DNA from 3 places in the Bacillus sp. ISL-47 genome. Region 1 is predicted to be linked to each of the others. Evidence: predicted binding sites of a transcription regulator. Region 1 holds the regulator's gene; each other region holds the start of a gene.
The links. Region 1 encodes LexA, which represses DNA repair genes until DNA is damaged. Its sites were predicted from a motif close to CGAACATATGTTCG; they were not measured.

Region 1 (5,094 bases):
AACAGCTATTTTTCGTAAAAGAACAGCAAGCAATATCAGATAATATGAAGAAGCAAGAAGATAAAGCGAGACGCGATCTTTCTGATGAAGAAATCCGGAAACTCCTTCGCAAAGAAATTGTGCAGGCTGGCCGATTCAATCGTTCATCACTGCGTCAAGGCAACATGCACCGCTTTTTCCATTAATAAATAAAAAACACTCATGTAAATTTAAGGGAGGAAATACCATTGGCTAAGTTCACTAAAGACGATATTAAACGCATTGCAGAAGAAGAAAACGTAAAATTTGTCCGTTTACAGTTTACGGATATTCTAGGAACAATCAAAAACGTTGAAATTCCAATCAGCCAGCTTGAAAAAGCACTTGATAACAAAATGATGTTTGACGGATCTTCTATCGAAGGCTTCGTACGTATTGAAGAATCAGATATGAATTTATATCCTGACCTTGATACATGGGTGGTATTCCCTTGGACAGCGGAAAAAGGAAAAGTTGCGCGTTTGATCTGTGATATCTACAATCCGGATGGAACTCCATTCCTTGGTGATCCTCGCAGCAATTTAAAACGTATTCTAGGTGAAATGGAAGAGTTAGGCTTCACAGATTTCAATCTTGGACCTGAACCAGAATTCTTTTTATTCAAGCTTGATCATGCTGGAGAACCGACTCTAGAGCTAAATGATAACGGCGGATACTTTGACCTTGCACCAACAGACCTTGGTGAAAACTGCCGCCGTGACATCGTGCTGGAACTTGAAGAAATGGGCTTTGAGATTGAAGCTTCCCACCATGAGGTTGCTCCAGGCCAGCACGAAATCGATTTTAAATATGCAGATGCTTTAACAGCATGTGACCAAATCCAGACGTTCAAGCTTGTTGTTAAAACGATTGCCCGCAAGCACGGCCTGCATGCGACATTCATGCCAAAACCACTATTCGGTGTGAACGGTTCTGGTATGCACTGTAACGTTTCATTATTCAAGGATGGAAAAAATGCATTCTTCAATGAAACTGGAGATCTTCAACTTAGTGATGACGCACGTCACTTTATCGCAGGCATCATCAATCATGCCACAGCATTTACAGCAGTAACAAACCCAATCGTTAACTCTTATAAGCGTTTGGTTCCTGGTTATGAAGCACCTTGCTATGTTGCATGGTCTGCTCAAAACCGTTCACCGCTTATCCGTATCCCGGCTTCCCGCGGCATAAGTACTCGTGTAGAGGTCCGAAGTGTTGACCCTGCTGCGAACCCATACCTTGCTATGGCTGTGTTATTAAAAGCTGGACTTGATGGAATCAAGAACAAATTGACTCCTCCAGCACCAGTTGACCGCAACATCTATGTAATGAACAAGCAAGAGCGTGTAGAAGAAGGGATCAAGGATCTTCCAGCAACATTGGCAGCTGCCCTTGAAGAACTTAAAAATGACGAAGTAATCGTTTCTGCTCTTGGCGACCATATCTTCGAACACTTCATTGAAGCAAAAGAAATCGAGTGGGATATGTTTAGAACGCAAGTGCATCCATGGGAGCGCGAGCAGTATATGAGCATGTATTAATAATCAGTCAAGCCTTGGCCTCAGTGCCGAGGCTTTTTTGTGCTGTTTAGCTTGAGTGGAGATTTCCGTTCACCGAGCTCGCTTTCCGCGGCGGTCTGACACTCCTAGGTGCATTCGCGTCTGTGGTCTCCCGTGGACGCGCCAATCGCAGGGGTCAATGAATTATACATCCCCGAATAAATACCACATGAAGAATTTGCGAGTGCGTTTTCACTCCTCAAGCTACATAACGCAGTGCCTTTAACAAAAAACTTTAATATAGCCTAATATATAAAAAATCCATCACTGAATGATGGATTTGCAGTTCGGACAGGTGATAACCTTTTCCGGTTTGAATTTTATTTTTTTAAGATCCTTTTTGGTGAAAGTTGTAAAGGCATTGTATGTAAATCCGCATACACAGCTGTTTTGATCCTTTACGATGTGCACCAAGTTCGACTCCTTGCTAAGCACTGTTGGATAAATCATTTTTCACCCTTCTCATAGCTGATTTAGGCAAATTGTTCTGGTATGAATTGTCTTATAAGCAGCCCGGCTGCCATGACTTTAATCGTTTTAGGCCCGTGGCTTTGCGTCTCCCACTTTCATGGAATTTGCCCAGATGAAATAGTATCATAAATTGGCGGAAAAATCATACTTTACCGGGATCTGTAATACAAACGCAAAACAGTTTAATGCAGTCACACAAAAAACCCCGTTCGATGAAGAACGAGGTTTTGTCTATATGAACTATTTCTGCCTATCTCATTCTTTATGTCTGATCTTTAAGAAATCGAGACATGTCAGCAGTGCATCTCCTCCAAATCCTGCAATAACCGAAAGGAGTACTATCTTTAAGGTAGAGTCAGGATCTGAAGATACGACCAAAAAAACAGCCGCCAAAGCCCCCATGATTACTTCTTCCAAGACCCCCAGGTAGATGAATTTTTTGGTCCTCCGGGGTTTTACCATTTTGCCTTCTTTCCGAATATGTCCAACGACACCGACCAGCCCACCAATCAACAAAGCGAAGGTAATGTTCAAAAACATATGATCTTCACACTCCTAAAGTCGAGATTTTGGACAAGCGACCTTAGGTTGATTCTCGGTGTATTACCATTATATAGGAAGATGATATAAATTAGTATGCATAAAAATACCGAATTTTCTGAAAACAAAATAGTTAAACTTTACTGTAACTTCCTTCCAAATGAGAAGTTACTGTTACTATCGTATGATTTTAATCATAGGATCAGGTAATAAGAACTGTATATAATCAAAAAATAAAAAGCAAACATAAATGCTTGCTTTTTGAAAGTCTATTAATGGATATGTCGATATACTCCAATTACCTTGCCAAGGATGGATACATTTCGAAGGATAATAGGTTCCATCGTAGAATTTTCAGGCTGGAGGCGTACATAATCTTTCTCTTTGAAAAATCGTTTTACGGTCGCTTCGTCTTCTTCAGTCATGGCAACAACAATATCTCCGTTATTAGCTGTGCTTTGCTGCTTAACGATTACATAGTCACCATCCAGAATTCCAGCTTCAATCATACTTTCTCCCATGATTTCAAGCATGAATACATGTTCGTCAGCTGGAGCCAGCCTTTCAGGAAGAGGGAAGTATTCCTCCACATTTTCAATCGCGGTAATCGGCTGGCCGGCAGTAACCTTACCAACGATCGGCACGTTTACTGCGCTGACTTTTGGAATGTGCGAAGACTCGTCCAAATCTAAAATTTCAATGGCACGCGGCTTAGTAGGGTCCCTGCGGATCAAACCTTTGCTTTCGAGCCTTGCGAGATGGCCGTGGACAGTGGAGCTGGAAGCAAGCCCGACTGCTTCTCCAATCTCTCTAACAGAAGGCGGGTAGCCTCTTAGTTTTACTTCTTCTTTTATAAATTCCAATATATCTTGCTGCCTTTTTGATAATTTCACCATCTTTAACGCACCTCGTATGATTTTCTTTGTCTTTATTATAGCATCAATTACCAGGTGATACAAACATAAGTTCGAATTTTCGTTGACACAAAACAAATGTTCGGTCTATAATAAAAGCATCAAATACGAACATACATTCTAACAGAGGTGTTTAATAATGATGAAAAAATTGTGGGATTCTTATTCTTATGCTATTATTCTATTCATTTTAAGCTTGGCAGCTTCATTAATATTAGTTTTGCAAATGGAAACGCCGGATAGTGAGAAGTTTGTTAGAGTTACCGTATCTGAAGGTGACTCCCTTTGGGAAATCGCTGAAGATTTCTCAGCTGAACATTCACTGTCAGCAGATGAATTTATTAGCTGGGTAGAACAAAACAATGGAATAGCCGGAGGAAGAATATTCCCAGGTGATGAAATTGTTATCCCGGTTAAAGCTGCTGAAGGGCAGCTATTTACCGAGCTTGCCAGTTCTGAACTAAATGAATAGTTATAAGGAGAAATTATGAAAGCAATTATCTACTGCAGGGTAAGCACAACAAAAGAAACGCAGGAAACTTCTCTCTCCAGACAGGAAGAGGAGCTATTGAACCTGGCAAAAAAGAATGGTTTTGAAGTGGTGAAAGTTATTCGCGACCAGGCGAGCGGATACGATTTAGAAAGAGACGGGATACTTGAGCTTCTGGATTTAATAAAAGAAAAGGATATTAATGTAGTTCTGATCCAGGATGAGACGCGGCTTGGGCGCGGCAATGCCAAGATTGCCATTCTCCATTGTATCTTTAAAGAAGAGGTCCAGCTTTACAGCATTTCCAACTACGGCCAGCTTCAGCTATCGGAATCGGACTCCATGGTATTGAGCATTGTCGGAATGGTAGAAGAGTATCAAAGAAAGCTTCATAATATTAAAATTAAACGGGGCATGCAAAGAGCGGTAGAGAAAGGATACCGTCCTGAGAAAAATCTGAGTAATCAAGGAGCCAATGCCGGCAGGGAAAGGATCGAAGTCCCAATCGATGAAATTGTCCGGCTTCGTCAAAACGACCTCACCTTCTCCGAAATCGCAGCAACGTTAAGGGGATTTGGCTACAATATATCAAAAGCAACCGTACATAGAAGATATAAAGAATATGTTGATTCATTAGCAGAGTAGAGCACTTTTCTTGTCAAAAGTGCTCTTTTTTAGTATGATGGCATTTGAGTTTCAATATTTATTATTGGTGAAACTTGTAGTGTAACCAAACTTTCTTTTAGATTAACCAAAAGTTAACTTTTGATATAAAGGAGCTTAAGCATGCTGCCAAAAGAAAAACTTGCTCGAATTAACGCACTGGCAAAGAAGGCGAAAGAATCCCGTTTAACAGAAGAAGAAGCGAAGGAGCAATCTTCACTCCGCAGAGAATATTTGGAGACATTCCGCTCTTCGATGTTAAATACGTTAAAAGGCGTAACGGTCGTTGATCCTAAGGGCAATGACGTAACCCCTAAAAAACTGAAAGATCTTCAAAATAAAAACCGCCTTCATTAATATCATAATTGCAAGGGATACACATTCAGTTGTATTCCTTCTTTTAATAAAAGCGGAGATGACCAGCTTGGCATAATTT
Region 2 (5,094 bases), on a different contig from region 1:
CAAGGCGCAATGGCATGCTGCTTCAAGGATAGCTCCTTATTGGGGATAACAAGATCTACATCGACTTCGAGCTTCGAACCGAGACCATCACATTCAGGACAAGCGCCGAACGGGCTATTGAACGAGAACATTCTTGGCTCCAGTTCGCCGATTGAAAAGCCGCAGTGCGGACAGGCATGATTTGCGCTGAATAACAGTTCTTCTTCGCCGATCACATCGACAAGCACCTTGCCATTTCCTAGGTTTAGTGCTGTTTCCATTGAATCTGCCAGACGCGGAGCCACACCTTCTTTTACCACAATTCGGTCTATTACTACTTCAATCGAGTGCTTTTTATTCTTTTCTAGTTCTATCTCTTCTCCAAGATCCATCATTTCTCCATCAACACGGACTCGGACAAAGCCCTGTTTTTTAATGTCCTCAAGCACCTTTACATGTGTGCCTTTTCTGCCGGATACCAGCGGAGCCATTACCTGGAGCTTTGTTCTTTCGGGGTATTCCATAATCCTGTCCACCATTTGTTCAATGGTCTGCGAGGAGATTTCGATATCATGAATCGGGCATGTTGGGCGCCCGACCCTAGCGAATAACAATCGCAGATAATCATAGATTTCCGTCACCGTTCCAACTGTGGAACGCGGATTTCGGCTTGTTGTTTTCTGGTCAATTGAAATGGCGGGAGACAGCCCCTCAATGGCATCAACGTCAGGCTTATCCATTTGTCCAAGGAATTGCCGTGCATATGCTGATAATGATTCCACATAGCGGCGCTGCCCTTCTGCATAAATTGTATCAAAAGCCAGTGAAGACTTTCCGGAACCGGACAGCCCTGTCAGTACGACAAGCTTATCTCTCGGAATGGTGACATCGATATTTTTCAAATTATGGGCTCTGGCACCCTTTACAATCAGCTTATCCATCGCCATTTGTACGTCATCCTTCCGCTTTTAACTCTAATAGTAAATCACGAAGCTCGGCAGCCCTTTCGAAATTGAGGGCTTTTGCCGCTTCCTTCATTTCCTTTTCCATATCGCCAATCAGCTTATCGCGCTCTTTCTTGTTCAGCTTGCCGAGCTTGGCTGAAGGCTGATATTCTTCCTGCTCTTCTGCCGCATGGGTGGCACGGATTGAATCGCGAATATCCTTTTGAATCGTCATTGGCGTTATGCCGTGCTTTTCATTGTATTCTTCCTGAATGGTACGGCGTCGCTTTGTTTCGCTGATTGCTTTTTCCATGCTATCAGTGATCCGGTCGGCATACATAATGACATGGCCATTTGCATTACGCGCAGCCCGTCCCATCGTCTGGATGAGAGAACGCTCCGAACGGAGAAAGCCTTCTTTATCAGCATCCAAAATGGTAACAAGAGAAACTTCCGGTATATCCAGCCCTTCTCTTAGAAGGTTGATTCCGACGAGAACATCGTATTTTCCAAGCCGCAGCTCGCGAATAATCTCAATCCGCTCAAGCGTTTTAACCTCTGAGTGCAGATATTGGACCTTAATGCCGATTTCCTTCAAATAATCGGTTAAGTCCTCTGACATCTTCTTCGTCAAGGTTGTAACCAGTACGCGTTCGTTTTTCTGGACACGATCCTGAATTTCGCCAATTAGATCATCGATTTGCCCTTCAATCGGGCGGACATCAATGGTTGGATCAAGCAGTCCGGTTGGGCGGATGATCTGCTCAATCATTTCCGGAGTATGCTCAAGCTCATACGGGCCTGGCGTCGCAGAAACAAAGACAGCCTGGTTCACATGCTTTTCAAACTCTGTAAAAGTAAGCGGGCGGTTATCCATGGCAGATGGCAAACGGAAGCCATGATCCACAAGCACTGATTTTCTTGCCTGGTCCCCATTAAACATTCCTCTGATTTGCGGAAGCGTCACATGTGACTCATCAATCACAATTAGGAAATCCTCCGGAAAATAATCCAGAAGGGTGTAGGGTGTTGATCCAGGAGGTCTTAACGTCAGGTGGCGCGAGTAGTTCTCAATACCTGAACAGAAGCCCATTTCCCTCATCATTTCAAGATCATAACGGGTCCGCTGCTCCAGACGCTGTGCTTCAAGCAGCTTATCATTTTCTCTTAATTCGTCTAGGCGTTCTTCCAGTTCTTTTTCAATATTTTGAATCGCAATCCGCATTTTTTCTTCACGTGTTACGAAGTGGGATGCAGGAAAAATCGCGACATGATCGCGTTCTCCGATGATCTCGCCTGTCAGGGCATCCACTTCACGGATCCGGTCAATTTCATCTCCGAAAAACTCTACACGAATACAATGCTCATCTCGTGATGCAGGGAAAATTTCAACAACATCCCCGCGCACCCGGAAGGTTCCGCGCTGGAAATCAATATCGTTGCGCTCATATTGGATATCTACAAGCCTATGCAGGAGCTGATTCCTTTCTATCTCCATACCCGTTCTTAGAGATAGTACCATCTCTCGGTATTCTTCAGGAGAACCCAAACCATATATACAGGAAACACTTGCAATGATGATGACATCGTTCCTCTCAAATAAGGAGGAAGTGGCCGAGTGGCGAAGCTTATCAATTTCATCATTTATGCTCGCGTCTTTTTCAATAAAGGTGTCTGTTGAAGGCACATACGCCTCCGGCTGATAATAGTCATAGTAGCTGACAAAATACTCTACAGCATTGTTTGGAAAAAAGTCTTTAAACTCGCTGTAAAGCTGGCCGGCCAGCGTCTTATTGTGGGCAATCACAAGCGTCGGCTTGTTTACTTCTTTAATCACATTCGAAATCGTGAAGGTTTTTCCTGTACCTGTCGCTCCCAGAAGGGTCTGGTGCTTTTTGCCGGAATTTATACCTTCAACGATCTTTTTAATGGCCCCCGGCTGGTCGCCTTGAGGGGAATACTTTGAGACTAATTCGAATTGATCCTTCACCTAAAAGCCTCCCGTTCAAAAATTAACTTCTATCTATTTATAAACACAAATCAGCCTGTTAAATGACTGAGGGCCGGGATGCTGCTGATTTGTCAGTTTTTTACTCAAAACTTATATCATCATTCTACCACAAAGAGTGTAAAACAAACCAACAATATGCGAACGGGTATTCGTTTTTTTATTTTATTAATGGATGTTTTCTAAAAGATTGTTGTTTTTGAATAGATTTGTGAATAGAAACATTGAAAAATAAGGTTGATTAGAACGCTAATCCCGCGAAAATGCATTCGCATTTCCTTCGTGCGGTGATGATTCGAGGATCCTTATTCAACGTCCAGCGGGAGGAGTGGGACAGGTGAGACCCCACAGGCGCTGCGCTCCGAGGAAGCTTACCGCCCGCCCCGCGTTCGCTGAGCATCCTATAGCGGAAATCAACCTCTCCTCACTACTTGATTAAAAAGCAACACAATTTGCGAAAATTGCCTTATTAATAAAGTATTGCTTGGGAAATATGCCGAAAAAGGCTGGGGGGTGTCGAAGAATAGTTAATCAAACGTTTGATTAACTTTTTGTATATATTTAAATCCGCTTATTTAGCTGATCAATGAACATTAATCGGCTTAAATTAAAAGAGCTGTACAAAATGCCCTTTGGAAGGTAATTTATCAATTTTCCCCTTCCACTCTACTCTGAATGCAAATCCCTTTAGCCTAACTTCTGATAAACAAAAAGCCCGTAGATGAAGTCTAAACCATAGACTTATCTACAAGCTGAGAGATTAATCAAAACTTCTATTCTTTTTAATCTTTTAGTTAATCATACGATAATTGAAAACTTTTATAAGTGATGCGCTTTAAGTACTTTCTTAAGTACTGAAACAATAAATGTAAAATCCTCATCTGTACAGGATAAAGGAGGTGACAGCGTTAAAATATTATTATGCCCGTCAACCGTGTCTCCGTTTTTGCCGATAATCAGCCCGTTGGCCTTACACTCACTGATTATTGATCCAAGATATGAAGGTGGAGCAGGTTCTTTGGAATCTTTATCCTTCACTAGTTCAATGCCCATTAAGAAGCCAATTGAACGAATATCTCCTACGTTTGGATGGCTATTAAGCTCTTCCATTTCCTCCGCAAGCCTTTCTCCTAGCGTTCTTGAACGTTCAGTCAAGTTCTCTTTTTCCATTAATTCAAGATTAGCTAACGCAACCGCGCAGGATACAGGGTTTCCGCCAAATGTATTAACATGGCGGAAATGATCGTATTCTGATGAGGTTTTAAATTTTTCATAGATGTTTTTCTTAACTGCTGTTGCAGAAAGTGGCATGTACCCACTGGTGATTCCTTTTGCCATTGTAACAATATCAGGTTTGATTTCAAAGTTTTGGAAACCAAACTTTTTCCCTGTCCGTCCGAATCCGCAAATAACTTCATCGATAATAAGCAAAACGCCGTATTTATTGCAGATTTCTTCAACTTTTTTCATATAGAGTGGATGCGGGATGATAATTCCGCCACCAGTAATAACAGGTTCCATTATAACTCCGGCAATGGTTTCCTTTCCTTCCCAGATAATCTTTTGTTCTATATCCTGTGCACAATGCAGATTAAATTCTTCAATTGATTGGCCATTAGGACGGCGGTAGCTGTCGGGTGGCTGGACATGGAGGAAGCCCGATACGAGGGGTTCATATTTATACTTTCTCTGAGACTGGCCGGTTGCGGACAAGGCTCCCATCGAACTGCCATGATACGCGCGATAACGGGAAATAAATTTATATCTGTCCGGCTCTCCATTCTGTGCATGGTACTGGCGGGTTATTTTAAAGGCGACTTCATTCGCATCAGACCCGCTGTTTGAGAAGAAGATGACATAATCATCGCCAAGCCAGTCATTTAATTTTTCAGCCAGGAGGATGGCTGGTTCATGACTTTGGGTTAAGGGGTAGAAGGACAGCTTTTTTATCTGTTCATACGCAGCCAGTGCCATCTCTTCTCTTCCATAGCCAGCATTCACACACCATAAGCCCGACATAGCATCCAGATATTTGTTTCCTTTATTGTCTGTTATCCAGGCACCATTGGCCTTAGAAACAACCATCGGATTAGCTTTTGAGTTATACGGTGAAATATGGTGCCACAAATATTTTCTATCCTTCTCTGAAAGGGTCTTACTACT
Region 3 (5,094 bases), on a different contig from region 1:
AGTTTATTTTTCTATCGGCCTTCACTCTGAATATCTCTCCATTTCTATTAAACTTTTATTTCATTTCAGGCTTTGTCCAAGTGATTAGAATAAAAATTGATCGCTTTCTTATATTTTATTATTTCCCTATCAGATGTAGTTTCTGCAAGGCATTTGAGAAGCAGCTCCATTGCCGAGCTGTGCTCTCCCAAATTATAAAGAGTCATGGAAAAAAACACCTGGATTGACCGGCTGTCAGGAAATTGATCCATTCCTTTTTGCAATACCTTTTTTGATTTTTCATATTCTCCCAATGTCCTATATGTACTGCCAAGACCCAGAATGGCACCCTGGAGGTCCTCATCCTGAAGCCCAAGTTCTATCGCTTTTTCGTAAAAACCCACAGCCTTTGATTCTTCACCCAGTACATCAAAACTCCAGGCACATTGAAAATTTATAATTGGATCATTCGGGAATTCGCTCACTAATCTTAAAAGCAGTTCGTTAGATTCTTTATACTTGCCAATATTGCGCAGAACAATCGCTTTCTCTAATGCATTCCCCATATTTCCCTCCAAGAGTCTCTTTTTTATTATTATATCTAAAAATTCTAAAAAATGGATATTATAAACCTTGTTTTTTTATTTTAGAAATATCCGTTGACGGTTCGGAGTGAACTATGGAATAAATATATAAAAAAACGCTTGAACGAATGAATATGCCAAGCGTTTATCCCTGTATTAATCATTAATCCCTGGCATGAGGCGGCTGTTCCATCCAGCCCTTTTCAATCATCATGTTCGCACCGTCCTCTGCAAATATAGAAACCCTCATCATCGCTCTTGCATATAAAAGTGCTAAATCTCTTCTCCCATTCACTGCAGCTGAATTAGCAAACGACCTTACCTTCATGGAGAACATATCCACCTTGTGAAATAGCATTAATTTATCAGAAAAAGGCGGAAATGAAGAACTGGTTACCAAATGATCCAAAATTCCGGGTGACGGCAGGTTTCCTTTATGTAATTTGTCTCGAAACTGCGTTGCAGCTGTATTGGTAATGTCTAAACCTCTTTGTAAAAATTCTCTTACCTTTTCATCCTTGGCAACATTAATAAAACCGATTAATAGTCCTTTGCTTGTTGCGTTATTTTCTACGTTATCAAATAGGTGCGTAATTTCTAATGCGTGCAGGGGCCGGATATCTCCCACAAACCCTTTAAAATAATTATGTTTTTCAACAAATTTAATGCTTTCCGGTACTGGTATAATAGGCGGTTTTATTAGGAATCCTTTTTCGATTAAAACATGATTAACCTGCACTAAGAGCTCACTCGTTGATTTGCTGCAATCGGAGAAAAATGCCATTATATCATCTCTCATCACTAGGGGAATTGCTACAGCATATAAGCTTAGCCCCGCTTTTGCTGCATATTTAATATAGTGAACATAAAATTCATCTTCAAACAATCTAGGTGCATTAAGATTTACATCATCATCAGTAAAGCCTAAAGGAATTGGGAAATTGTCCTTTTCAAAAAAAACCTTTATTGTCTTCATAAAGGTCTCGCTCAGATGTAGTCCATTTTGAAGCAGCAATTTAATTTCTTTATCCTCCACATGCTGCAGGAAATATCTTAAAATTAGCGAGGACATACTGTTTCCCATATAAGTAGCCCAAAGCTTCCCCATCTCTGCAGAAGTCAGTTTTTGACTTTCATCCAATTTTTCTGCATGAATCTTAATCGGCTTTAGCTTAAACATACAATACCCCTTACCATTTTGTTTTACTTAGTTTCTTTAGTGGAGGGCCATTTTATTCTGATGGTTCACAAGCCAAATTGTGAGACAGATTTAAAACGCTGATATTGGCACCCTGTTAATGGAGCGAAGGCGCGAGTTCCACGCATTTTCTTCATGCGTTTTGAGGATGAGCCCGGTCCGCAACCGGGTCAGGATGTTTTGATCGGAAATCAAACAGGCAAGTGCATCGCACTTTCCATATATAATAATAAATAAAAGCAATAAAAAGACCGCTAATTAATAGCAGTCAAATCTAAAGCCCTTTGAAGTAAGAGAATATCCTGCCAGATGTCATTGCAGACTTGGGTATCGCTGCAGTCTTGAAAATCAATATGCAAGCGTCCAAGTTCTCTAAGAAAAAGTAAATACTCCGATAGACTTACCAACGTAGATACTCCCCTTTGCATAGAAAAAATAAACTATGCTCGTTAAGGCTATCATTCGTGCCTGTTTATTACAAACATTTACGGAGTTTAACGAGAATAGATTTACTCTCTCGACGCTCTTTTCGAAAAAACTTACATTCCATTAAAGAAATTTTACATTGAATTATTCTTCCACCTCCACCCCGACAATTTCATTAAAGGTGATGTTTTGTATGTAACGATCGTCTGTTTCTAAGTAGATCTTTTTGCTGAACCCATCCAGCCTGTTCACTCTTCCCTTGATGTCATAAAAATAGCCTTCTCTCCATACCTTTACACTTACGAAAAAAGCATACTCCATGGCATAGTGAAGCCTGTTTTCGTATTCCAGCCTTTCATACTCATCGATAAGCGGCTTGTTTTGATATTTCTGTTCGACTTCCAGTTTTTTCAGCATCGCTCTCTGTTCCGGCATAAAGTGTGCAGGAAGCCATTTTACTAATCCTCTGTCCCTAAGTGGCATTGTAAATCCCTCCATAACTTTATTATAGAACATTTGTTCTTGTTTTGATCTAAAAATAAAGAATTTCTCTTTGGTTTTTAAAAGGTGATGATTGGGTAAAATCAACTTGGTTATTAAAACGGCGAATGTTAATATATTCTTTAGCACTCTAAAATGAAAAATTTTGCAAAGTTTGGTGACATAATGAAAGAACTGCATATAAAACACCCATGGCTTGGGCGTATACTGGCTTCTGACCCCGGACTTATCCGGTTTCAGAAAGCGGGACGGGCTACCCTCAGTTTAATGGCCTCTGTCTTTACAACTCTGTTTATCATGCATGCAGCTGGATTTAATGCACTTACTCCGGCAATCGTTTCCGGAATGGCCGGGATGATGGGCATCATGATTGTAATGGATGATACGAAAAGGAAAAAAATCCTGACCACTTTCCTGCTTGGCGTTTCAGCTATGGCTGGAATTACGCTTGGCTCCTATTTGGCATACAATGCCTATTACATTGATATAGCCATGATCATTTTAATTTTCGGCAGCTTTTATTTAACCCGTTTTGGAGTTCGGTATTTTTCTTTATGCATGATCGGTTTCATGACCGTTTATTTTTCCTCGATCTTAAATCTGACGAGCAGCCAGCTCCCCTGGTTTTACATAGGGATAGGAATTGGGATAATATATGCTTTCTTGTTTAATTTCATCCTTTTCCAGGATTCCGCGAAAAACTTAAAAAGGAGTATTCGTTCTTTTCATATCCAAAGTAACCTTACCTTTAATCTTTTAATAGAGGGTATGGAGGATAAGGAATTAAGCCTCCAGCGAAAAAAAGAGCTGCAGAAGAATGTACTGAAGCTTAGGGAATATGCGATCATTGCTTCTGAATATATAAATGAGGATGATGTCCAGAAGCTATGGCCGGGTTTAACCCCCTCTCAGCTGCGACTGTACGTTTTTGATACCGGTATGCTGATTGAAACACTTACCGACTCGATACGAAGCTTAAAAAAAGCTGACGCCTTTGACATCGATGAACTAAGAAGGCTTCTGATTTGGGTAATTCAATCTCTCCGTGATGCGGAGGTACTGGCCCATCATTATGAAAAACAGAATCTCCAAGAAGCAGAACTGGCCGTGCAGGCACTCCGCCTGTTAATTATGGATTTATTTAATCGTGAAGATCAGCCTGCAGGATGGTTCTTTTTAATCCGGCGGATTGAGTCGATTGCGAACCATGTGATCGAAGGTGCGATCACTATCCAGCAAGCGCTTCATAGTGTAAAAAAATTTGAAGAGAAGCCTGGAGGAGCGGATGAAAGCTTGGACGAAGAGTCTGAAAAGGATTCAGATGAAAGCGATTCGGAAGATGCAGAGAAGAGTCTAAAGCCTTCCACTAAAAAAGCTTATCAGGCTTTAGTCGCCGCAGTTTTATCCATTATTGTCGGCCAAATCATCTCGCCTGCCCAGCCTTACTGGGTACTCCTGACAGCGTTTATCGTCCTGCTTGGCACGGAATCCATAGGCCGCACTTACACAAAAGGGTTTCAGCGCTCGCTCGGTACCATTATTGGCGCCGTGATTGGATTTACGCTGGCTAAGCTGGTATCTGGCCATACTGAACTGGAAGTTACGCTGATTTTTGTGGCCGTCTTTTTCGCCTTCTATTTGCTTGAGGTATCTTACACCTTAATGAGCATGTTCATTACCATGCTGGTCGCTTTTATGTATGACCTTTTACTGGGCGGGATTTCTTTTTCCCTTATCGGAGCCCGCGTCATTGATACAATTGCCGGTGCTGCCATAGCCTTCGGCGTTTCAGCGTTTGTTTTTCCAAAGAAAACAAAGGACAAGGTTGCTGACTCCTTTAATGAATTTTTAACAGAGCTGAAGCCTTATGTAACGGAGTATGTACGGGGATTTAGAGAAGATGTAAATGTAAAGGAACTATCCGGGAGTGCATTTACCCTGGATCAAAAACTGCAGACAATCAAAACGGAAGCCCAATCGCTAACCCAAAAACCCGGGTCCCCCCGCAACTCGGATGTAAACAGATGGATCACGATATTCGCTGCAATAAATTACTATGCCAGACATTTAGTTGCCTCCTCCTATCGGAAGGGCTTTGACTACCCGGACGAATTAGTGGATGTCTTCAAGAGGATCGAAGAAAAACTGGATCTGAATATCGAAACATTGATAGAAGTGATAAAAGGCAACGGAAACGGAGCGCTTGTCTACAGCCTTGAAGAAGAACGGGAACAAATTGAACGCCTCGCTCCAACCAGAAAACAATCCCAGCGTGACCTCATTCACCACCTTTACTATGTATGGCGGATCAATAAAACAATTCTTGAATTAGCTGTCGAACTAGGTGCCGGGAAGGAGTAACATGCTCCTTCCTTTTTATTTTGGCAGCTGATAATATTTTAGCCC

Region 2: the regulator LexA is predicted to act here: its motif matches at 3,073-3,086, upstream of uvrB (excinuclease ABC subunit UvrB).
Region 3: the regulator LexA is predicted to act here: its motif matches at 2,697-2,710, upstream of J7I93_RS06030 (YolD-like family protein).

The regions. Positions count from the first base shown of each region.
Region 1 is NZ_JAGGQS010000079.1:14,585-19,678, reverse strand. It holds gene J7I93_RS23405 (MerR family transcriptional regulator) at 1-185, shown strand, start outside; gene glnA (type I glutamate--ammonia ligase) at 228-1,562, shown strand; gene J7I93_RS23395 (hypothetical protein) at 1,845-2,030, opposite strand; cyclic di-GMP riboswitch class I at 2,085-2,170, opposite strand; gene J7I93_RS23390 (DUF4257 domain-containing protein) at 2,307-2,591, opposite strand; gene lexA (transcriptional repressor LexA) at 2,864-3,487, opposite strand; gene yneA (cell division suppressor protein YneA) at 3,645-3,977, shown strand; gene J7I93_RS23375 (YneB family resolvase-like protein) at 3,993-4,640, shown strand; gene J7I93_RS23370 (DUF896 domain-containing protein) at 4,782-5,015, shown strand.
Region 2 is NZ_JAGGQS010000036.1:50,905-55,998, forward strand. It holds gene uvrA (excinuclease ABC subunit UvrA) at 1-926, opposite strand, end outside; gene uvrB (excinuclease ABC subunit UvrB) at 934-2,913, opposite strand; gene J7I93_RS12970 (aspartate aminotransferase family protein) at 3,751-5,094, opposite strand, start outside.
Region 3 is NZ_JAGGQS010000016.1:6,884-11,977, reverse strand. It holds gene J7I93_RS06040 (tetratricopeptide repeat protein) at 66-545, opposite strand; gene J7I93_RS06035 (DUF3231 family protein) at 727-1,743, opposite strand; gene J7I93_RS06030 (YolD-like family protein) at 2,332-2,670, opposite strand; gene J7I93_RS06025 (FUSC family protein) at 2,854-5,049, shown strand.